3 regions of the Pseudomonas sp. TE3899 genome follow, and region 1 is predicted to be linked to each of the others. Evidence: predicted binding sites of a transcription regulator. Region 1 holds the regulator's gene; each other region holds the start of a gene.
What was found. The regulator FliA, encoded in region 1, starts transcription of late flagellar genes. The targets are predictions, from matches to a motif close to CTAAAGTTTNNNNNNNNNNNGCCGNTAA.
Positions count from the first base shown of each region.

Region 2: ACZ89E_RS05905 (methyl-accepting chemotaxis protein) is a predicted target of FliA. The motif match lies at 4,320-4,347, and genes of this name have one in related genera.
Region 3: ACZ89E_RS30485 (methyl-accepting chemotaxis protein) is a predicted target of FliA. The motif match lies at 4,471-4,498, and genes of this name have one in related genera.

Region 1 covers NZ_JBWBQR010000001.1:3,155,524-3,163,483, reverse strand. The annotation lists gene flhF (flagellar biosynthesis protein FlhF) at 1-828, shown strand, start outside; gene fleN (flagellar synthesis regulator FleN) at 945-1,775, shown strand; gene fliA (RNA polymerase sigma factor FliA) at 1,772-2,512, shown strand; gene ACZ89E_RS14455 (chemotaxis response regulator CheY) at 2,680-3,051, shown strand; partial or broken gene ACZ89E_RS14450 (protein phosphatase CheZ) at 3,074-3,863, shown strand; gene ACZ89E_RS14445 (chemotaxis protein CheA) at 3,902-6,142, shown strand; gene ACZ89E_RS14440 (protein-glutamate methylesterase/protein-glutamine glutaminase) at 6,192-7,325, shown strand; gene ACZ89E_RS14435 (flagellar motor protein) at 7,325-7,960, shown strand, end outside.
Region 2 covers NZ_JBWBQR010000001.1:1,292,239-1,300,198, reverse strand. The annotation lists gene ACZ89E_RS05930 (phenylacetate--CoA ligase family protein) at 1-480, shown strand, start outside; gene ACZ89E_RS05925 (GNAT family N-acetyltransferase) at 477-1,412, shown strand; gene ACZ89E_RS05920 (LysR family transcriptional regulator) at 1,401-2,327, opposite strand; gene ACZ89E_RS05915 (aldo/keto reductase) at 2,446-3,441, shown strand; gene ACZ89E_RS05910 (hypothetical protein) at 3,488-3,997, opposite strand; gene ACZ89E_RS05905 (methyl-accepting chemotaxis protein) at 4,417-6,408, shown strand; gene ACZ89E_RS05900 (DUF3077 domain-containing protein) at 6,844-7,128, shown strand; gene ACZ89E_RS05895 (short-chain dehydrogenase) at 7,125-7,391, shown strand; gene ACZ89E_RS05890 (DUF411 domain-containing protein) at 7,692-7,960, shown strand, end outside.
Region 3 covers NZ_JBWBQR010000001.1:6,708,393-6,716,352, reverse strand. The annotation lists gene ACZ89E_RS30505 (glycerophosphodiester phosphodiesterase) at 1-280, shown strand, start outside; gene ACZ89E_RS30500 (PepSY domain-containing protein) at 400-705, shown strand; gene ACZ89E_RS30495 (GAF domain-containing sensor histidine kinase) at 1,014-2,189, shown strand; gene ACZ89E_RS30490 (hypothetical protein) at 2,186-2,623, opposite strand; gene ACZ89E_RS30485 (methyl-accepting chemotaxis protein) at 2,735-4,357, opposite strand; gene ACZ89E_RS30480 (transporter) at 4,633-5,655, shown strand; gene ACZ89E_RS30475 (inorganic phosphate transporter) at 5,991-7,610, shown strand; gene ACZ89E_RS30470 (LysR family transcriptional regulator) at 7,721-7,960, opposite strand, start outside.

The DNA.
Region 1 (7,960 bases):
AACCTGTGGCGTCGCCTGCAACGCATCGGCTTGTCCGGCCCGTTGTCCCGCGACCTGCTGGCGCTGATTACCGATATTGAAGAGCCTCGTCAGGCCTGGCGCATGTTGCTGGCGCACCTGGCGCGGATGATCGCCACACCGGAAGTCGAGCCACTGGAAGAGGGCGGCGTGATTGCCATGGTCGGCCCTGCCGGCATGGGCAAGACCACCACCCTGGCCAAGCTCGCGGCCCGTTACGTGCTCAAGTACGGCGCGCAGAACATCGCGCTGGTGAGCATGGACAGCTACCGCATCGGCGCCCAGGAACAATTGAAGACGCTGGGCCGCATTCTGAATGTGTCGGTGACACACGTCGATCCGGGCCAGTCCCTGGTGCAGGCGCTGGATCCGTTGCTGCGCAAACGCGTGATTCTGATCGATACCGCCGGCCTTCAGGCCAGCGATCCGGCCTTGCGCATGCAACTCGAAAGCCTGGCCGGTCGCGGGATCAAATCGAAAAATTATCTGGTCCTGGCAACCACCAGCCAGAAACAGGTTCTAACCGCCGCTTATCACAGTTACAAGCGGTGTGGGCTGGCTGGCTGCATCCTGACTAAACTGGATGAAACGGCGAGTCTGGGCGAGGTGTTGAGCCTGGCCATCAGTCATGAATTGCCGGTGGCGTACCTCACCGATGGCCCGCGCATTCCAGATGATCTGCATCTGCCGCGGCGTCACCAGTTGGTCAGTCGCGCGGTGAGCGTGCAAATGCAGGAAGAACCCAGCGAGGAAGCCATGGCTGACATGTTCGCTGATATTTACCACAGCCCGACCAAGCAGGTTGGCTGAGGTACTAATGAACAGTTTTTGTACCTACATCGATGGTCTGCCATGCATTGTTCAGTTGATGAACGCGCAGCCAGTAATGTGGCCTCCGTCTATGCAAGACAAGGTAAAGAAATAACATGGGCAGCATGCATCCCGTACAGGTGATCGCGGTGACCGGCGGCAAAGGTGGCGTCGGGAAGACTAACGTGTCAGTGAACTTGTCCCTGGCTCTAGCAGAGCTTGGCCGACGCGTCATGCTGCTGGACGCCGATCTGGGTCTGGCGAACGTCGACGTTCTGCTGGGACTGACGCCCAAACGTACCCTGGCCGACGTGATCGAAGGCCGCTGCGAGCTGCGCGACGTTCTGTTGCAGGGCCCGGGCGGTATCCGTATCGTCCCGGCCGCGTCCGGCACCCAGAGCATGGTTCATCTGAGCCCGGCCCAGCATGCCGGCCTGATCCAGGCCTTCAGCGATATCGGCGATAACCTTGATGTATTGGTGATCGACACGGCTGCGGGTATTGGTGACTCGGTCGTCAGTTTTGTCCGCGCCGCGCAAGAAGTGTTGCTGGTGGTCTGCGACGAGCCGACCTCCATCACCGACGCCTACGCCCTGATCAAATTGCTCAACCGCGATTACGGCATGAACCGCTTCCGCGTCCTGGCCAACATGGCCCAGAGCCCGCAGGAAGGGCGCAACCTGTTCGCCAAGTTGACCAAGGTCACGGACCGCTTCCTCGACGTGGCCCTACAATACGTCGGCGCCGTGCCTTACGACGAAAGCGTGCGCAAGGCCGTGCAGAAGCAACGTGCCGTCTACGAAGCCTTCCCGCGCTCCAAGTGCGCCCTGGCGTTCAAGGCGATTGCACAGAAAGTCGACACCTGGCCGCTGCCGGCCAACCCGCGCGGGCACCTGGAATTTTTCGTCGAGCGCCTCGTGCAACAGACCGCAGGACCCGTCCTATGACAGCCAGTGGCTACAACCTCTACAAGAAGTCGGCACGTGATTCGCAATACGAGCTGATCGAGCGTTACGCGCCACTGGTCAAACGCATTGCTTACCACTTGCTGGCGCGTCTGCCGGCCAGTGTCCAGGTGGAAGACCTGATCCAGGCCGGGATGATTGGCCTGCTTGAAGTGTCAACCAAATACGACGCCAGCAAAGGCGCGAGTTTCGAAACGTACGCGGGCATTCGAATCCGTGGCGCGATGCTCGATGAAGTACGCAAGGGGGACTGGGCGCCACGTTCGGTCCACCGCAATACCCGCATGGTCAGCGACGCAATTCGCTCGATTGAAGCTAAAACCGGCCGTGATGCTAAAGATCACGAAGTTGCGGCCGAACTCCAATTGAGTCTCGACGATTATTACGGGATTTTGAACGATACCTTGGGCAGCCGTCTGTTCAGTTTCGACGACCTGTTGCAGGACGGCGAACACGAAGGGCTGCACGAGGATGGCGCCAGTGCTCATCTGGAGCCGTCGCGCGATCTGGAAGATGAACGTTTCCAGGCCGCCTTGGCGGACGCGATTGCCAATTTGCCGGAGCGTGAGCGACTGGTGTTGGCGCTGTACTACGACGAAGAGCTGAACCTCAAGGAAATCGGTGAGGTCCTGGGTGTCAGCGAATCCCGTGTCAGCCAGTTACACAGCCAGTGCGCGGCCCGTTTGCGGGGGCGTTTGGGGGAGTGGCGAGCGCGCTGAAGGCAGTGTGGGGACACTGCGAACGAGGCTGGTGTGGTGTGAACTGCAGCGGTCTCGATCTGTTGTGCTCCAGACAGTCATTTGAGTGCTTTGCCGGATTGAATGAAATGGCGCGTCCAGGTGCTGGGCGCGTTTAAGACTGCTTGGAGGTCGAATTGGACAAGAACATGAAAATCCTCATCGTTGATGACTTCTCAACGATGCGGCGGATCATTAAAAACCTGTTGCGTGACCTTGGGTTCACCAACACGGTCGAGGCTGACGATGGCACCACTGCCATTCCGGTGCTCAACAGCGGCAGCATCGACTTTCTGGTAACAGACTGGAACATGCCGGGCATGACCGGTATCGACCTGCTGCGCCACGTGCGCGCCGATGAAAAACTCAAGCACCTGCCAGTGCTGATGGTGACCGCTGAAGCCAAGCGCGAACAGATCATCGAAGCGGCCCAGGCCGGTGTTAACGGCTATGTGGTCAAACCCTTCACGGCCCAGGCGTTGAAAGAAAAAATCGAAAAGATTTTCGAACGCATCGGTTGAGTCACTGCGCCACGGGGTAGCTATGGACCACAACGAATCTTCACAGGGCGATTTTGAATCGACCCTGAAAAAACATGCCCGCGAACTGGTCGACAGCCTTGAAAAAGGCAAGTTTGGCGACGCTGTGCAACTGATTCATGAGCTCAACCAGACCCGTGACCGCGGCCTGTACCAGGAAGTTGGCAAGCTCACTCGCGAGCTGCATAGCGCGATCGTCAATTTCCAGATTGACCCGAACATGCCGCAAGCCGAGGAAGTCTCGCAGATCACGGACGCCACCGAGCGTCTGGGGTATGTGGTCAAGCTGACCGAGGCCGCTGCCAACCGCACCATGGACCTGGTGGAAAACGCCACGCCGCTGGTCAATGGCCTGAGCACTGAAGCCCAGGCATTGAGCGCCGACTGGGGACGCTTCATGCGTCGCGAAGTCGGGGCTGAAGAGTTCCGCGAGCTGGCCCCGGCGGGTCGACGGTTTCCTGACGCGCAGCAGCGCGGACAATCGCACGGTGTCGAGCAACCTCAACGACATTCTGCTCGCCCAGGATTACCAGGACCTCACCGGTCAAGTGATCAAGCGCGTGACCCAATTGGTCACCGAAGTTGAAAGCAACCTGCTCAAGCTCGTGCTCATGGCCAGCCAGGTAGACCGCTTTGCGGGTATCGAACATGACCGTGAAGCGATGCTGGCTGAAAAAGATCCACAAAAACATCTCTCGCAGGGTGAAGGTCCGCAGATTCATGCCGATAAAAGAGAAGATGTTGTGTCCGGTCAGGACGATGTGGACGATTTGTTATCCAGTCTTGGATTTTAGGTTTTTTAGGTTTTTAGACCTTTAGGAGCACCCCCTTAATGAGCTTCGGCGCCGATGAAGAGATCCTTCAGGATTTCCTGGTTGAGGCCGGCGAGATTCTAGAGCAACTGTCCGAGCAACTGGTCGAGCTGGAAAGCCGACCGGATGATGCGGACTTGCTCAATGCAATTTTTCGCGGTTTTCACACTGTAAAAGGGGGCGCCGGCTTCCTCCAGCTCAATGAGCTGGTGGAGTGCTGTCACATCGCCGAGAACGTGTTCGACATCCTGCGCAAGGGTGAACGACGCGTCGACTCGGAACTGATGGACGTGGTTCTTGAAGCGCTGGATGCGGTGAACGGCATGTTCACCGAAGTCCGCGAACGCAGCCCGATCACGGCTGCCACTCCGCAATTGCTGGAAGCCTTGGCCCGTCTGGCCGAGCCACAATCGGCCGACGTCGCAGCCCCGGTTGCCGACGCGGTGGAAGAACCGGCCGCTGAAAGCGAGTCGGGCGACATCACCGATAACGAATTCGAACAACTGCTGGACTCGCTGAATGCCGTCAAGGCCCAGGCCGAAGCTCCGGCGGCTGTGCCTGCGCCGGCCGCATCGGCCAGCGACGAAATCACCGATGCCGAGTTCGAGTCGTTGCTCGATCAGTTGCACGGTAAAGGTCAGTTCGCGGTGGATGCCGTAGCCGCTCCGGCTGCACCGGCACCCAAGGCCCCGAAAGCGGCTGGCGACAGCTCGGACATCACCGACGACGAATTCGAAGCACTGCTCGATCAGCTGCACGGCAAGGGCAACTTTGCCGTCGATGCGCTGGAAACCGCCATTGCCTCGGCGCCAGCCCCGGCTGCGCCCACCGCTAAAGCGGCCGGCGGCGATCTGATCTCCGATCACGAGTTCGAATCGCTGCTCGACGAATTGCACGGCAAAGGCAAGTTCACTGAAGTCGGTACCGGCACTGTGGTGACGGCTCCCGTCGCCAAAGCCCCGGCACCGGCGCCGAAACCTGTCGCCAAAGCGCCCGAGCCTAAAGCCGAAGCGCCGAAACCGACCGCCGCGGCTGCACCGGCTCCGGCCCGTGCCCCGTCCGCGCCGCCACCGGAAAAACCGGCCAGCGAAGCCGAGACCACCGTGCGGGTTGATACCGCGCGTCTCGACGAAATCATGAACATGGTGGGTGAACTGGTACTGGTGCGTAACCGCTTGGTCCGTCTGGGCCTCAACAGCGGCGACGAAGCCATGTCCAAGGCTGTGTCGAACCTCGACGTGGTCACGGCCGACCTGCAAACCGCGGTCATGAAGACCCGGATGCAACCGATCAAGAAGGTCTTCGGGCGCTTCCCGCGCCTGGTTCGCGACCTGGCTCGCCAGCTCAAGAAAGAGATCAACCTGGAGCTGGTCGGCGAAGAAACCGACCTCGACAAGAACCTCGTCGAGGCCCTGGCCGACCCGCTGGTCCACTTGGTGCGCAACTCGGTCGACCACGGTATCGAAGAGCCGGCCGAACGCGAAGCGATGGGCAAGCCGCGCAGCGGCAAAGTGATTCTGTCCGCCGAACAGGAAGGCGACCACATCCTGCTGTCCATCTCCGATGACGGCAAGGGCATGGACGCTGATGTCCTGCGCGGTATCGCAGTCAAGAAAGGCTTGATGGACAAGGATGCGGCGGACCGCCTCAGCGAGTCGGACTGCTTCAACCTGATTTTCGCACCGGGGTTCTCGACCAAAACCGAGATCTCCGATGTGTCAGGTCGTGGCGTGGGCATGGACGTGGTGAAAACCAAGATCGCGCAGCTCAACGGCACCATCAATATCTACTCGACCAAGGGCAAGGGCTCGAAGATCGTCATCAAGGTGCCACTGACCTTGGCGATCATGCCGACGCTGATGGTCATGCTCGGCAACCAGGCGTTTGCGTTCCCGCTGGTGAACGTCAACGAGATCTTCCACCTCGACCTGTCGCGCACCAACGTCGTCGACGGTCAGGAAGTGGTGATCGTGCGGGACAAGGCACTGCCCTTGTTCTACCTCAAGCGCTGGCTGGTCAGCTCCGCCGCTCATGAAGAGCAGCGCGAGGGCCATGTGGTGATCCTTTCGGTGGGCACCCAGCGGATCGGCTTTGTCGTCGATCAACTGGTGGGCCAGGAAGAAGTGGTCATCAAGCCATTGGGCAAAATGCTCCAGGGAACCCCGGGCATGTCCGGCGCCACCATCACTGGTGACGGCCGCATTGCGCTGATTCTCGATGTCCCGAGCATGCTCAAGCGTTACGCCGCACGGCGTATTTGATTCTGCCGCAGCGGGGCGACAACGCCCCGCTGCGTCTAACGGAGTGTTTATGGTAGTCAAAGTCCTGGTGGTGGACGATTCGGGGTTTTTCCGCCGCCGCGTCTCGGAAATTCTTTCAGCGGATCCGAACATCCAGGTTGTCGGTACGGCAACCAACGGAAAAGAGGCGATCGATCAGGCGCTGGCCCTCAAGCCAGACGTGATCACCATGGACTACGAGATGCCGATGATGGATGGCATCACGGCGGTGCGGCACATCATGCAGCGCTGCCCGACCCCGGTCTTGATGTTCTCCTCACTGACGCACGAAGGCGCCCGGGTCACTCTGGATGCGCTGGATGCCGGTGCGGTGGATTTCCTGCCGAAGAATTTCGAAGACATCTCCCGTAACCCGGAGAAGGTCAAGCAACTGCTGTGCGAAAAGATCCTGAGCATCTCGCGCAGTAACCGTCGCGCCAATACCTACACGGCGCCGGCTCCGGTGGCAGCACCTGCACCGACGCCTGCGCCTTCGAGCGTCAGCAGCTATGGCAGCAGCGCGCCTGCGCGTCCGGCACCGGCACCGTTGCCGACCCGTGCGCCAGCGTCTGCCGGCCCATCGTCGCCCGCGCCAAAACGCAAAGCCTACAAACTGGTGGCCATCGGTACGTCCACCGGCGGGCCGGTTGCGCTGCAGCGGGTGTTGACCCAATTGCCGGCCAACTTCCCGGCGCCGATTGTGTTGATCCAGCACATGCCGGCGGCCTTCACCAAGGCCTTCGCCGAGCGTTTGGACAAGCTGTGCCGCATCAACGTCAAGGAAGCCGAGGATGGCGACATCCTGCGTCCGGGCCTGGCGCTGCTGGCACCGGGTGGCAAGCAAATGATGATCGATGGCCGTGGCGCGGTGAAAATCCTGCCGGGCGACGAGCGTCTGAACTACAAACCGTGCGTGGACATCACCTTCGGGTCGGCGGCCAAATCCTACGGTGACAAAGTTCTGGCGGTCGTGCTGACCGGCATGGGCGCGGACGGTCGCGAAGGCGCGCGTCTGCTCAAGCAGGGCGGCAGTGCGATCTGGGCCCAGGATGAAGCCAGCTGCGTGATCTACGGCATGCCGATGGCCATCGTCAAAGCCGATCTCGCCGATGCGATTTACAGCCTCGACGACATTGGCAAACATTTGGTTGAGGCCTGTATCTGATGGATGTACTGAGCCTTATCGGGATCATCATGGCGTTCGTCGCCATCATCGGCGGCAACTACCTTGAAGGCGGTCACCTCGGCGCTCTGGCCAACGGCCCGGCGGCGTTGATCGTCATTGGTGGGACCGTCGGTGCGGCGCTGTTGCAATCGCCGATGAGCGCGTTCAAGCGCTCCATGCAGATCCTTGCCTGGATTCTGTTCCCGCCTCGGGTGGATCTGGCCGGTGGTATCGATCGTGTTGTGAATTGGAGCCTCACCGCGCGCAAGGAAGGTTTGCTCGGTCTGGAAGGGGTGGCTGACGCCGAGCCGGACAACTACTCGCGCAAAGGCCTGCAACTGCTGGTCGATGGCGCCGAGCCGGAAGCGATTCGCAGCATCCTGGAAGTGGATTTCTACACCCAGGAAAGCCGCGACATCGAGGCCGCCAAAGTCTTCGAAAGCATGGGCGGCTACGCGCCGACCATCGGCATCATCGGTGCGGTGATGGGCCTGATCCACGTCATGGGCAACCTCGCCGATCCGTCGCAACTGGGCAGCGGGATTGCCGTTGCGTTCGTCGCGACCATCTACGGCGTGGCCAGTGCCAACCTGGTGTTGCTGCCGGTAGCGGCCAAGCTCAAGTCCATCGCGTTG
Region 2 (7,960 bases), 1.9 Mb from region 1:
AATCTGAATCGCCGGTTGATGCCGCTGCTGCGCTACCCGGTCGGTGATCGCGCCTGCTGGCTTGAGCCCGCGGGTACGCCAAGGCGTAAATTCGCCCTCAAGGGCCGCAGCGTCCACAGTCGGCGGGTGCGCGTGGGGGTGATGTCGCTGCTGACCGACGAGATACACCACATCGTCCAGCGCGTCACCCACAGCGAGCAGTGGCAGTTGCGGATCGAACGGGTGGGCCACAAGGACCTGTTGAGCGTGCATTGGGTCCCCGAAGACGGCGCCCACGCCATCGAAGCGCCGAGCCAGGCGTTGCGCCTGGCACTCATGGCCCACTACCCCGCCATCGACAGCCTGAACAAAGACGGTTTGCTGGATTTCCAGGTCCGCCCTTGTGCCGTTACTGACCTGGCGTTGCATCCGCGCTCGGGCAAACAACTGCGTGTCCTGGATTTGCGCGAGTACACGCCCGCGCCGGAGACCAGGCCATGAGTCAGCTGATTTTCCGCCCCTTCCGGCCTTCCGATGCCGCGGCGGTCAGCGGGCTTTTTCGACAGGTGTACGGCCAACACTACGTGCAGCCGGATGTGTATCTGCCGACGTTGATCACCCAGCACAACCACGACGGGCGCTGGCAATCCATGCTCGCGGTGGACGGCTCGCAGGTCCTCGGGCACGCGGCGTTATGCCGGGACAAGCACCCGACCGACATCGCCGAACTGGCCCTCAGCGTCGTCCACCCGCAGGCGCGCGGACAGAACATCGCCACGCGCCTGGGCCGTGAATTGCTGGAACACTCCCGTGCGGCCGGGGGTCGTTGTGTCCTGATCAAACAGGTCACCCACCACCCTTACACCCAACGCATGGCGCAAACGCTGGGGTTCCATTGCACCGGGTTGCTGCCGGACTACGTGCCGTCGCCCTTCGCCGAAGCCTTGCCGGAAAGCGTCGTCGTCGGCGTCCATCCGCTCGCCGGGCGCAGCTGCCCGCTGCCCGACATCGCGTGGCCGCCAAGCTGCCGAGGGTTCATGCAGCATCTGGGTTCGCTGTTCGGCAGCGACCCGTTTGTGCCGGACTACCTGTCGCGGCCCCTGCAGATGAAGCAGCATCACCAGAGGGTGGATGTTGTCATCGAACGCCTGGACAAACGCCTGCTCGATCAGCTGACGGAATTGCCCTGGAACTGGCTGATTTCGGTCCGGCTGGCCCTGTCATCGCGCTTTGCCGAGGATGTCGAACGCTTGAACAGCAAGGGCTTCGTCTTCACCGGGGTGATGCCTGCACCTGATCAGGCGCGATGGCTCGCCCTGTTTCATCGCGGCGCCCGGTCACGCGCGCTGGACCTGCACTGCTTGCACATGCAACACCTGCATCACACGCTGCAACGCTCAACGGACCCCGACGCCGATCGTTCAGCGGCCTGAATCATCTCGGTAAAAAGGCTGGCCAGGTTGCGCGCAGAGTTCAACCAGCCAGTCGACAAACACCCGCACCCGCCGGGATAACTGGCGGTGTGGCGGGTACAGCGCCGTCAACGGCATGCCCGGTGGCGGCGCGTCCCTGAGCACCTCGCACAGGCGCCCTTCCTCCAATTGCCGCGCCACGTGGTAGTACGGAGCCTGGACCAATCCATACCCGGCCTCGCACGCGGCCATGTAACCATCGGCGCTGTTGACCGAAATCCGCTTCGGCAGATTGACCGGTTGCACCTGCCCCTCGACCACAAACTCCAGCCCGAAGCGCGTGCCCGTGGTCGCGGAGAAATACTCCACCATCTGATGACCTTGCAGCTGCGAGGTGTTCAGGGGTACGCCGTGACGCCGCAAGTAGTCGGGGCTGGCGCAGGTCACCTGATCGAGCGTGACCAGCGGCCGCGCCACCAGTGAGTCATCCAGCGGTGAACCGCCACGCAGCACACAGTCCACGCCTTCGCGAATCAGGTCCACCGTGCGGTCGTTCAAGCTGATTTCCAGCTCGATCAACGGGTACCTGTCGGTGAATTGCGCCAGTGCCGGAATCACGATCAGCCGCCCGATCCCCGCTGGCATGTCCACCCGCAGCAAGCCTTTGGGGTTGTGCCGGGCGGCGGAAAACACCGCTTCGGTTTCCTCAAGATCCGCCAGCAAACGCACGCATCGCGGGTAATACGCCGCGCCGTCTAGGGTCAGGCTGACTTGCCGGGTGGTGCGCTGCAGCAGTTGCACCCCCAGGTGGGCCTCCAGTTGCTTGATCAGAATGGTCACCGAGGCCCGGGGCATTTGCAGGCTGTCCGCCGCTTTGGCAAAGCCGCCCGACTCGACGATCCGGGTAAACACGCGCATGGCGTTGAGACGGTCCATGGTTCTGCTGCACCTGCCGATTATTTAGAAATAGCGAATAGTGATAGCAGTTTTAGCCGGTTTATCTGCTTTGTGTCGAGGTGAACAATGGCGGCTCACCATTCAAGGAGCTGATCTCATGCAAACACGTCAATTGGGCAAGAACGGACCACAGGTAAGCGCCATCGGTCTGGGCTGCATGGGCATGACCGATTTCTACACCACCGGCACCGACACCCGCGAAGCCACCGCCACCCTGCACCGGGCGCTGGAACTGGGGATCAACCTGCTCGACACCGCCGACATGTACGGCCCGCACACCAATGAAGAACTGATCGGCAAAGCCATTGCCGGCAAGCGTGACCAAGTGTTCCTGGCCAGCAAGTTCGGGATCGTGCGCGACCCGGCCAACCCGACCGCGCGGGGTGTCGATGGCCGCCCCGAGTACATCCGCCAATCGATCGACGGCACGTTGAAACGCCTGGGCGTCGACACCCTGGACTTGTACTACCAGCACCGGATCGACCCGCAAGTGGCCATTGAGGAAACCGTCGGCGCCATGGCCGACCTGGTGCAAGCCGGCAAGGTGCGTTACCTGGGTTTGAGCGAGGCCTCGGCCGCCACGCTGGAACGGGCGCACAAGGTGCATCCGATCAGCGCGTTGCAAAGTGAATTCTCGTTGTGGAGCCGCGATCAGGAAGACAACGGCTGCCTGGCGGCATGCCAGCGTCTTGGCATTGCGTTTGTGCCCTACAGCCCGCTCGGTCGTGGTTTTTTGACCGGCGCGCTCAAAAGCCCGGACGACTTTGCCGCGGATGACTACCGCCGCTTCAGCCCACGTTTTCAAGGGGAGAATTTCGCGAAAAACCTGCTGCTGGTGCAGCAAGTCCAGGCGCTGGCGGCGGATAAGGGCGTGACCGCCGGGCAACTGGCGTTGGCCTGGGTCCTGGCGCAAGGCGACTACCTGATCCCGATTCCCGGGACCAAGCAACGTAAATACCTGGAGGAAAATGTGGCGGCACTGGAGGTGAAACTGAGCAACAGCGAGTTGCAGGCGCTGGAAGCGATCTTCCCGGCCGAGGCCACCGCCGGCTTGCGTTACCCCGAAGAGGTGATGAAGTTGCTCGACCGCTGAACAGCCGTCCTCTGACCCGGTGCGGGTCGGGTCAGAGGATGACGCCTTACTTCTTCTTGACCGGGCCGTTGGTTTCGCCGTAGGTCTTGAGGTTTTGCAGGGCGTAAATGGCTTTCTTGTATTCGGGCACCAGGTAGTTGGCGTACTTGTTGCCCTTCAGGTTATTGCTCTGGATGGTGTCCAGTTGGATGGCAAAGTATTCCAGGGCATTGAATTTCGCGTCCACGTCCTTCGGCACGCCAAATTTATCGAACTCGTTTCCCGCGTTCAGCAGCGTCAGCGCCGTCACATCGCTGATGATGCCGTTCTGCTTGAGAAAGGTGCTCATGTTGCCGAGCTGCTTGACCGAAACGTTTTCCGGGTCGAAGCCCTTGACCTGCTTCCACATCGACATGGAATCCATCTTTGCCTTGTCGAGCGACAACGGGTTGGTGCCCACCTGACTCAAAATCTCTCGCGCCTTGACGCTTTGGCTCAGTGGCTTGGCATTGACCGAACCCTGTCGAACAAATACGCCGGCCTTCGCCGTCCAGTTGCCGACCAGACCAATCGTCATGACCGAACTCCTGCCAGCGTGAGAAGAGAGGAATGTCCTTGCGACGGGAACATAAAAAATCCTTGTTTAACCGAGATGAATGCGGGGAAGTATCGGCGCGACGAGGACGTCCACCTACAAATATTTCTACTTTTTACAATTTTCGTACATTTACGATACAAACCACCAAGTGCCCAGTTTCATTGGCCTATATGAACTTTAAAAGTTTGCTGTAGCCGATCGATCGTCTGTCATAACTGCCGATGTAGCCGGTTTGTACCGTTTACGATACGCGCCTTTTGCGCACCGTCCGTCCCTCGATCCGTTTTCTTGCACGCGCGTACTAAAGCTCGCCCCCAGCGCGCCGATAAGTCCTGGATAGCCTTATTTTTCAAACCCGAACTCCCCAACAATAAGAACGCAGCACAAGGACCGGTCCCATGCCCGCATTCCGTACCATTCAGGCTCGCTACACGCTGTTTCTGGTCCTGTTCATCCTGCTGCTTTCCGTGCTCACGGTCGTGGGCATCAGCCAGTTGGTCGCGCCGAAGCTGCGCCACACCGAAGAACAGGTAGCCCTCAATCGCATTGCCGAAGTCGCCGAGCAGATCCAGGGCGAACTGAACAAGGTGCAATCCCAGCAACGCAGCATCACCCAGACCATTCCCCTGCTCGACAGCGCCGCCATCGATACCGTGCTGCCCGGCCTGGTGGATCAGTACGGCGAGCTGAAGGTGTTTGGCGGCGGGATCTGGCCATTGCCAGGCCAGCGCGAAGCGGGACGCAACAAGTTCAGCACCTTCTGGCACCGCGACAGCTCCGGCAAACTGGCGGTCAACACCTTCTGGAACAGCGACGCCGCGCCCAACTATTACGACCAGACCTGGTACAAGGGCGGCATGGCCACCCCGCGCGGCCAGTGCGCCTGGGCCGCCGCCTATAAAGATGACGCCAGTGCCGAGCCGCGCACCAACTGCGCCATGGCCATCCAGAAAAACGGCGTGGCCTACGGCGTGTCGACCATCGACGTGACCCTGGGCTTCTTCAACGACCTGATCGCGCGCAAGGAAAAAGACCTCGGCGCCGAAATGCTGATCGTCGAAGCCGACGGCAAAATCATCAGCAACAGCTCGCGCATCAGCGGGCCGGTCGTGCTGAAGAACATCAGTGAGCTGGCCGGCGGCTCGCCGTTCGCCAGCCAGGTCAAGGCCGGTCTGCCTAACCGCGACAAAGCCCAGCGCGTCGAATTTGACAACAACGGCGAAGCCAGTACCTTCTTCATGCGCCCGATCGAAGGCACGCCGTGGTTCCTCGCCACCGCCCTGCCGACCAAGCTGATCACCGCCCAGCGTGACGATGTCCTGAACACCCTGAGCCTGTTGCAGATTCCGATGGTGATCCTGCTGGTGCTGCTGCAGATCTACGCGATCCGCCAGTTGATCAACCGCATGAAAATCCTCAAGGCCAACATCGACGCGCTGTCGGCTGGCGATGCTGACTTGACCAAGCGCATCACTATCCGCGCCGAAGACGAATTGGGGGCCATCGGCCACTCGGTCAACGCTTTCATCATCTACTTGCAGAACATGATCGGCGAAGTGACCCAGGCCACCGGCGCCATGGCCTCGAGCCTGGACAACCTGCAACGGACTTCGGCGCACACCAGCCAGATCCTGGTGCGTCACGCCTCGGAAACCGATCAGACCGTCACCGCCATCACTGAAATGAGTTCCACCGCCGACAGCGTGGCGCAGAACGCCGCCGAAACCGCATCGTTCACCCAGCGCGCCAGCGAACACGCGGATCGCTCGCGGGTGGTGGTGGGTGAAGCCTCCAGCAGCGTGGTGGCGTTGATTGAAGAAGTGGCCAGCGCCACCCATAAAGTCGAAAACATGCAGCAAGACGCGCAGCGCATCACCGAGATTCTCGGGGTGATCGGCGCGATTGCCGGGCAAACCAACCTGCTGGCGCTCAACGCGGCGATTGAAGCAGCACGTGCCGGTGAACAAGGTCGTGGCTTTGCGGTGGTGGCCGATGAAGTCCGCGCCCTCGCCGCCCGCACCCAGGCCAGCACCTCGGAAATCAACGAAATGCTCAAGCGCCTGACCCAAGGCGTGAGTTCCTCGGTGGCGGCCATGGAAAACACCCAGGCCAGTTGCCAGTCCGCCGCCGATGCGACGGCACGGGTCAACTCCGGCCTGGATGAAATGGCCGGCTCCGTCAGCCACATCAACAGCCTCAGCACCCAGATCGCCACCGCCGCCGAACAGCAAAGCGCCGTGACCGAAGAGATCAACCGCAGCATGGTGCAAATCCGCCACATGGTGGATGAACTGGTGAAAAGCGGTCACGCCAGCGAGCTGAACACCCAGCAGTTGCTGGAAGCCAATAGCCGCGTGAGTTCGATCATGGGGCGCTTCAAAGTCCGCTAGTCAACACACGCCCTGTAGGAGCAAAGCTTGCTCGCGAAAGCGCCGGTACATCCAACAATGATGTTGGCTGACACGACGCCATCGCGAGCAAGCTTTGCTCCTACAGGGGCAGCGTCACGCCAGAATATGCCTACAGGTAACGCCGCCTTTTCCAGCCTTGCGCCGGTTGACTGCCCTGCCCGCTCTCCCTATCCTCACGCCCGTCACGACTCATTCGTGATCGGGTTTGACGGCTCGGCGGTTTTAAGGTGCGCATTGTTCTCCAACTTTGCTCGTGCACTCGTGTGCTCGACACAAAGCTTTATGGTGACTGTGCGCGGGGCACTTTCGAGTGCGCCGGGTACCTTAGACCGGTCCGTCAACCTGCGCACAGTTGCCACCCATTCGTTTGACGGCGATCTTGTGGCAGCTCTTGATGACTAAGGAGCTACAACAATGACCCACGCAACCACAAAATCCACCCCCTTCGCCCCCTGCGATCACACCGACCACCACCTCTTCGCCGTACAACCCGACATCCCCCTGCTCGATGCCCTGGAACACGCCTCAATCTTCCTCAGCGGCGCCGAAGCCCTCGCCCACCAAGCCCCCAACGCCACCCGCCCGGAACATATCGCGACCCTGCGCTGGGCCAGCAAGCACCTGCTCGATACTGCCCGTTCGCTGGTACAAGCCTCAATCGATGGTTTACACGCCGCGCAAGCGGGAGGTGAGGCATGAATCCGCATATGCCGATGACCAGCAATGAATCCGACACCCCGGTGTTGCTGGTGGCCACGCAGGCGCCGTTGGACGTTTTGCACTGCCAGGCCGCCGCGCGGTTTCTGGCGGGGACGCAGATGATGGAGAGTCTGGCCAGCCTTGATATCAGTCAGGCCAAGGGCGCCGATGTGCAGCAATTGGCGCTGGCGGCGGCGCTGTTGTTGAGGGATGGGTGTGATGTGATGGATGTGTTGGGGCGTCGGATTCGGGCTCGGGTGTAATTGCCGGGTTTGAGGCCAGCCGTTAGGGCCTCTTCGCGGGCAAGCCTCGCTCCTACACGGGGGATCGTCGTACACAACATCTGTGTTCACCGCCGATCCCTGTAGGAGCGAGGCTTGCCCGCGAAGGCGGTTTCACATTCAGCAGGGATGTTGGCTGACACGCCGCCTTCGCGAGCAAGCTTCGCTCCTGCAGGATTGGTGTCGTTTTCGTATTAATTCGAAACACTCTCCCCCCGCGTTCCTGGCTAAAGTCGTCAAAATGCCTCTTTTTTTGACCGCCACCCGAGTCGAGACCTTCCCATGCGAACCCACCTGCGTCTGCTCGCCCTGAGCGCCCTGTTTCTCTCCTGCCTGGCCCAGGCCGCCGACCTGGTCCCCATCGAAGTGCACCGCGATGCGAATTGCGGCTGCTGCAAGAAATGGATCAGCCACCTGGAAGCCAACGGCTTCAAGGTCGAGGATCACGTCGAAGCCGATATGAGCACGTTCAAGCAACAGCACGGCGTGCCGCCCCGCCTGGCGTCGTGTCATACCGCGTTGATCAACGGCAAGTTCGTCGAAGGCCATGT
Region 3 (7,960 bases), 3.6 Mb from region 1:
CAAGGCCCAGGGCGCGATCGGCACCGGTCCTTCGGCCGCGTTGACCAAGGGCGGCGATCAGAGCTACTCGGACCTGGTCAAGCCATGGATGAACCAGTTCACCCACGATCAGGGCCTGCTGGTGCACGTCTACACCATCGACGATGCGGTGGATTATCAGAAAGTCATGGATGCCGGTGTCGACGGTATCTTCACCAACCGCGCCAGCGAATTGCTCAAGTTCTACAAACGCCCGGCGGCGGGCACCGTGGCGCAATTGCTGCAGAACAACGGCTACTGATCGGCGCACCGCATTAACGCCTTCGCGAGCTTGCTCGCGAAGGCCGTTTTTAAGGGTGAATTAAGTTGCGCCGGTTAACCTGAGCCCACTTAAACAGATCACCCCAAGGAAAGACTTTTATGAAAACCCTGACTGCCCTGTTCACCGCCGCTGCCCTGACCCTCACTGCCGGTATGGCCCAGGCTGACATCCGCGTCGACCAGATCCCTGAGCTGGTCAAAAGCGGCAAGATCAAGCCACTGGAAGAAATGAGCCAGGCAGCGCTGAAACTGCATCCGGGTGCGACCATCACCGACACCGATCTGGACAACCACTTCAACGGCTATGAATACGAAGTCGAATTGAAAGATGCCAAAGGCGTTGAATGGGACGTGGATTTCGATGCCGCCACCGGCAAAGTCCTGAGCAACAAACAAGACACATAATCCCCCAATCCCTGTGGATCACCGCCATCCCTGTAGGAGCGAAGCTTGCTCGCGAAGGCGGCAGCACATCCAGCATTGATGTGACTGACACACCCCAATCCCTGTAGGAGCAAAGCTTGCTCGCGATAGCGGTGAATCAGGCGACATCAATGTTGGCTGATCGTCCGCTTTCGCGAGCAAGCTTCGCTCCTACAGGGGTTATGCGAAATCCAAAAAACGCACGATCATCCGGTCGTGCGTTTTTTTGTGCCTGCGCGCGCCAGGATCGCTAGAATCCGTTCACGGCGTTCAAGCAGAGAACAAGAAACATGCAAACAGCGGCAGCAGACATCACCACCATCGGCCGCATCAGCGCCGTGCCGGCGATTCTTCAGGTGATCCGGGAAATGACCGGCCTGCGCTTTGCCGCCGTGGCCCGTGTCACCGAGGATTCCTGGACGGCCTGCGCCGTGCTCGATCAACTGGACTTCGGCCTCAAGGTCGGCGGCGAACTGGATGTGGTCTCCACCCTGTGCCATGAAATTCGCCAGGCCCATGTGTCGGTAGTGATCGACAAGGCCAGTGAAGACCCGCTGTACCGCGATCATCACACCCCGCGCCTGTACCAGTTCGAAAGCTATATTTCGGTCCCGGTGTTCCGTACCGACGGGCGTTTCTTCGGCACCATCTGCGCCCTCGACCCTAACCCCGCCGAGCTCAAGAGCAGCGCGATCCAGACCACCATGGAGTCGTTCGCCAGGGTGCTGTCGCTGCAGATCGAAGCCGAAGAAAACCTGCAACAGACCGAAGCGGACTTGCAGCAGGAACGGCAAACCGCCGAACTGCGCGAACAGTTCATTGCCGTGCTCGGCCATGACTTGCGCAACCCGCTGTTCGCCATCAGCGCCGCCGCCGAAATGCTCCAGCGCAAATCCCCCAATCCGGCCAGCGACAAACTGGTGCAGCACATCCTCACCAGCGCCCGACGTGCCGCGCAATTGGTGGACGACGTGCTGGACTTCGCCCGTGGCCGCCTGGGCAATGGCATCCCGCTCGATATCGCGACCTGCCCGGACCTGGGCGATGCGCTACAGCATGTGATTTCAGAGATCCAGGGCGTGCACCCGCAACGGGTCATCCGCGCGTCGATCGGCGACCTGCGAGACGTCCAATGCGATCGCGAGCGTGTCGCGCAATTGCTCTCCAACCTGCTGGCCAATGCTATTGCCCATGGCGATGTCCGAGGTGACATCGAAGTCATTGCGCAGGTGGATCAGGGCGCCTTGATGCTGGCGGTGAAAAATCAGGGGACGATCCCCGAAGCCGTGCTGCCCCATCTGTTCCAGCCCTACTCGCGACCGACCCGCGACACGCCCCAGGCCGGCCTCGGGCTGGGCCTCTACATTGCCAGTCAGATTGCCCAGTCCCATGGCGGCCAACTGCACGTGGCGTCCACGGCGCAGAGCGGCACGCTGTTTACCTTCAGCCTGCCGGCCGCGAGTTAAGTCGACGTACTGACCATCGACCCGGACGTGCTGCTGCCTTCCTGCTGCAACGCCTGCAACAACGCCGCCGTAGCGGTCTGCAATGAACCCGAGGTGGTTGCGATCTGCGATTGCGCGGCGGCCACATCGGCGGCTTTGGCATCGGCGCTTTCCTGTTTGGCCTGAGCGGCTTGCAGTTGCTGTTGTTGTTCCTGCAATTGCTTTTGCAGCTCGGCGATCTGCTTGCGCAAGTCCTTCACCGCGTCGGATTCCGTGCTGCTGCTCGAACTGCCGCCACCCGCCGCCGGCGCCGTACCGTTCGCGGAAGTCTTGGAGGTATCGCTGGAGGCAGCCGCCGTCACGGAGGTCGCGTCGTCGGTGCTGTCGCTGATCGCGGTTTTGCTGGTCGGTGTTGAAAGGGTCTGGTTGATGGAAACCGAGGTGATGCTAACCATGGGATTGATCCTAGGTGGGTTCAGGTTAAACCCATCATCGACATCCGCTGGCCGCACTTGAGATCGACTGTGTACCGGTTTGGTAAGCGAACCGGTACACAGTGTTTTTGCTTAAGCGCTCAGACGCGCCGTCACTTCATTCAACTGCCCCGACAAGCCGTGCAGGTTGTGGCTGGCGGCTTCGGTACGTTGCACGTTGTCCAGGTTGGTACTGGCGATGGTGGTGATCTCGGTCAGGTTGCGCGAGATGTCTTCGGCCACCGAAGTCTGTTCTTCGGCGGCGGTGGCGATCTGGCGGTTCATGTCGCGGATGGCTTCCACGGCATGGGTGATGCGCTCCAGCATCGCGCCGGCCTCGGTCACCTGGGCGACACTTTCTTCGCTGCGCGACTGACCGCTTTCAATCGCCTGGGCTGCGTCCACCGCACCGGTTTGCACGGTCTGGATGATCTGGTTGATCTCGATGATCGACGCCGCCGTGCGCTGGGCCAGGCTGCGCACTTCGTCGGCCACGACCGCAAAGCCGCGTCCGGCTTCACCGGCACGGGCCGCTTCGATGGCGGCGTTGAGCGCCAGCAAATTGGTCTGCTCGGCGATGCCGCGAATCACTTCCAGCACTTTGCCAATGCGGCCGCTGTCGGTTTCCAGACGACGGATCACCGTGGCCGTATTGGCGATTTCGCCGCGCATCTGGGTGATGGTGTGAATGGTGCCCTGCATAACCTTTTCGCCTTGCTGGGCGGACTGGTCGGCATCGTCGGCGGCGCGTGCCGCATCGGCGGCGTGACGCGCCACTTCCTGAGCCGTGGCGGACATTTCGTTCATCGCCGTGGCCACTTGGTCGGTGCGGTTGAACTGTTCGTTGGTGCCGCTGGCCATCAGGCCGGCGATGGCGTTCAACTCGCCGCTGGCGCTGTCCAGGTCCTTGGCACTGCGCTGCAAACGGTTGAAGGTTTCGGCGAGGAAATCGCGCAGGGTGTTGGCGGCCATGGCCAGTTTGCCCAGCTCATCCTGACGGGTGCTGGCCACGCGGTCGGCGAACTTGCCCTGGCTCAGTTGCGCCACGTAGTCGATCAGTTTGCGGATCGGGTCCACCAGGTTGCGGTTGATCAGCCACAGGCTCAACAGGCCAATCAACAGACCCGAGGCGAGCATCACGATAATCCCCAACATCACCGTGCGCTCGGCACCGGCGCTGATCAGTGCCGATTGCTCGGTGCCCTGCTTGCGCAGTTCGCCGACCAATTCGCTCATTTGATCGCTGGTGGCGCGGTCCACGCCTTTGACGGCGGTGTCGCCAGCGGTTGGGTCGGCACCGGCGGCGACGTAGGCATCGCGTCCTTTCTGGTAGGCGCTGCCCAACTGACGGTGTTCGTCACGCAGGCGTTCGATGCGGGTCTTGAGCTGGCCGTCCAGGCCTTTCTGGCTGGCCAGTTCGCTGAGGATGCCCTGCACGTCGCGCTGGCGGTCTTCGAATTGCTTCCAGTATTTATCCAGGTCCGCCGGCTGCTTGCCGCGCAGCAGGACGTTTTTCCACTCCTGTACCTGCACTTTGAATTGCAGGTTGGCCTCATCGATCAATTGCGAAGTGTGCAACGGCCCGTCGATCAGATTGGCGTAGCTTTGCACGCCGCTGGACAGGAAATGAAAGCAGGCCAAGGCGATCAGCAACATCGCCAACAGGCTGCCGCCGAGCAATGCGAGGATTTGGGCTCTCAGGGATTTTTGCAGCATCGAGTGATACTCATGACAGGAAATAGGCACGCCTGGTTGGGCGTGAGAGACGTCCAAACTTCCCTGTCTGCGGTCCCGGCTCGTGGCCGAAGCCGCGCAACCTAACACCTGCGTCATCGGCGTGCCAGAGCGGTTCTTGAATCAATTCCGATCATCGGTAGCGCACACGTTTGCGCACCACGCAACTGTCACAAAACCGTCAAGAGACCTTGCGATGATGCGGCTCAAGTGAACCTGTGAAACCCGCGACAGGCACTTCCTCCCAGCGAGACCTCATGAACCACAGCATCGATCACACTCACCGCGACACTGACTTGTTCGGCTTGCTGTACGGCTTCCGTTTTCGTCCGGGTGAGCGCGGCCGGGAGATCGATTCGGCTGAGGCGCTACGCTGTTTGCAGCAACCGGATGACAGCGACGAATTCCTCTGGCTGCACCTGAACCTGGCCCACGCCGCGTGTGAGCGCTGGATGAAAAGTCATCTGGAATTGCCCGAGGAGTTTTTCGAGGCGCTGCACGAGGGCTCGCGTTCGACGCGGATCGAGCATGTGGATTCGGCATTGCTGGCGGTGGTCAACGATGTGGTGTTCAACCTCAGCAGCATGGTGTCCTCGGATGTCTCGACGCTGTGGGTCTGCGCCCGCAGCAAATTGATCATCAGCGCGCGCCTGCAACCGCTGCACTCGGTGGATAAGTTGCGTTCCTCGGTGAAGGCCGGCGAGTGCTTTCGTTCGCCGCTGGAATTGCTCGTGCACCTGCTGCGCGATCAGGGCGAAGTGCTGACGCAGATCGTGCGCAAGACCAGCCAGAGCGTCGATCAGATCGAAGACGAATTACTCTCCTCGCGACTGTCGACCAACCGTGCCGAACTGGGCGCCAATCGTCGGGTGCTGGTGCGCTTGCAACGGCTGCTGGCGCTGGAGCCGGGGTCGTTGCTGCGCCTGCTCAACCGGCCGCCGCAATGGCTGCAGAAGGAAGACGTGAAGGAGCTGCGCAAGTCCACCGAGGAGTTTGCGCTGATCATCAACGACCTCACGGCCCTGGGTGAACGGATCAAGCTGTTGCAGGAAGAAATCGCCGCCAACCTCAACGAACAGAGCAACCGCACGCTGTTTACCCTGACCGTGGTCACGGTGCTGGCGTTGCCGATCAACATCATTGCCGGTTTTTTCGGGATGAACGTGGGTGGCGTGCCGCTCTCCGGCGACCCGGAAGGTTTCTGGATTCTGGTGGCGCTGGTGGCGACCTTTACCTTGATTGCCGGGCGTTGGGCGTTTCGTAAGCGCCAGGATTATTAACGCACCCCATTCCTCTGTAGGAGCGAGGCTTGCCCGCGAATGGAACGCCTCGGTCTATCTGAATGACCGCGTTATCGTTCTTCGCGGGCAAGCCTCGCTCCTACAGGACGTTGATCGTTCCCACGCTGTTGATCGTTCCCACGCTCCGCGTGGGAATGCAGCCAGGGACGCTCCGCGTCCCAAAGCGGACGCAGAGCGTCCGGGGAGGCATTCCCACGCGGAGCGTGGGAACGATCAGTAGGTGAAAAACCCCAAACACTGACCCACCGCAGTCTCTCTGTCACATTTTGAAACGATCATGGGCGACACTCCTTCCCTCATCAGGATTGTCCGTGATGGCTACTCCTTCCTATACCACTGCCCAGGCGCCCGTCAGCGGCAGCAGCGCCAGACCGCAGCTCAATAAAAAACCCGGCCTGTTCACCCTGGTGATTTTCTTCGGGGTACTGGCCAGCGGGTTGTTGTTCACCGCTTACAGCCTGATGCACGACATGCACGAACTCGGCACGGTGGTGACCACCTGGACCCCGTTTCTGCTGCTGGGTGTGGCGCTGCTGATCGCCCTGGGTTTTGAATTCGTCAACGGCTTCCACGACACCGCCAACGCCGTGGCCACGGTGATCTACACCAACTCGCTGCCACCGAACTTCGCGGTGGCCTGGTCCGGGTTCTTCAACTTCCTCGGCGTCCTGCTGTCCAGCGGCGCGGTGGCGTTCGGCATCATCGCGTTGCTGCCAGTGGAACTCATTCTGCAAGTCGGCTCCTCCGCCGGTTTCGCGATGATCTTCGCCCTGCTGATCGCCGCGATCCTGTGGAACCTCGGCACCTGGTGGCTGGGCTTGCCAGCCTCGTCGTCCCACACCTTGATCGGTTCGATCATCGGCGTCGGCGTGGCCAATGCCCTGATGCACGGCCGCGATGGCACCAGCGGCGTGGATTGGGCACAAGCGACCAAGATCGGTTACGCGCTGCTGCTCTCGCCCTTGGTCGGCTTCGGTTGTGCCGCGCTGTTGCTGCTGGCGTTGCGCGCCTTCGTCAAGAATCGCGCGCTGTACAAGGCACCGGAAGGCGACGCACCGCCGCCATTGTGGATTCGCGGCCTGTTGATCCTGACCTGCACCGGCGTGTCCTTCGCCCACGGTTCCAACGATGGCCAGAAAGGCATGGGCCTGATCATGTTGATCCTGGTCGGGACCCTGCCAATGGCCTACGCGCTGAACCGCACCATGCCCGCCGATCAGGCGTTGCAGTTCGCCGCCGTGGCCGAAGTCACCCAGCAAGCCTTGGTCAAAGCATCGCCGCAGCCGGCCCCGGCGGATCCGCGAGCGATCCTTTCCGACTACGTACGCAGCAAGGAGGCCACGCCACAATTGGTCCCCGCCCTCGCCGAACTGACCGGCCGTATCGGCGCCGAGGTCAAGGGCTACGGTTCGCTGTCGAAAGTCCCGGCCGAGGCCGTGGGCAACGTGCGTAACGACATGTACCTGACGAGCGAAACCATTCGCCTGATGGACAAGAACAAGGTCGGCAACTTCGACGCCGACACCAGCGGCAAGCTGCAACTGTTCAAGCAACAGATCGACAACTCCACGCGCTTCATTCCGCTGTGGGTGAAGATCGCCGTGGCCATCGCGCTGGGGTTGGGCACCATGGTCGGCTGGAAGCGCATCGTGGTGACGGTCGGTGAAAAGATCGGCAAGACCCACCTGACCTACGCCCAGGGTGCATCGGCGGAAACCGTGGCCATGCTGACCATCGGCGCCGCTGACATGTTTGGTTTGCCGGTGTCGACCACCCACGTGTTGTCCTCGGGGGTGGCCGGTTCGATGGTCGCCAATGGCGGCGGCTTGCAGATGAAGACCATCCGCAACCTGCTGATGGCCTGGGTCCTGACCTTGCCGGCGGCGATCCTGTTGTCGGGCAGTTTGTACTGGTTGTTCACCAAACTGTTCTGACCCGCCCGGACCTGTGTAGGAGCGAGGCTTGCCCGCGAAGGCTGCTTAACATTCAACGTAAATGTTGACTGATAGACCGCTTTCGCGAGCAAGCTTCGCTCCTACAGGGGTCAGTGGGTTGCCTGGATAACGTGTTCCAGCCACTCCATGAACGCCCGCACCCGCAACGGCAAATGCCGCTGCCGCGCATACAGCAGTGATACGTCCATCGACGGGGCTCGCCATTGCGGCAGCACCTCCACCAGCTCCCCCGTGAGCAGATACGGCCGCATGCCATGCAACGGCGCCTGGATCAAACCGAAACCACCCAGGCACGCCGATTCGTAGCCATCGGAGTTGTTCACCGTGAT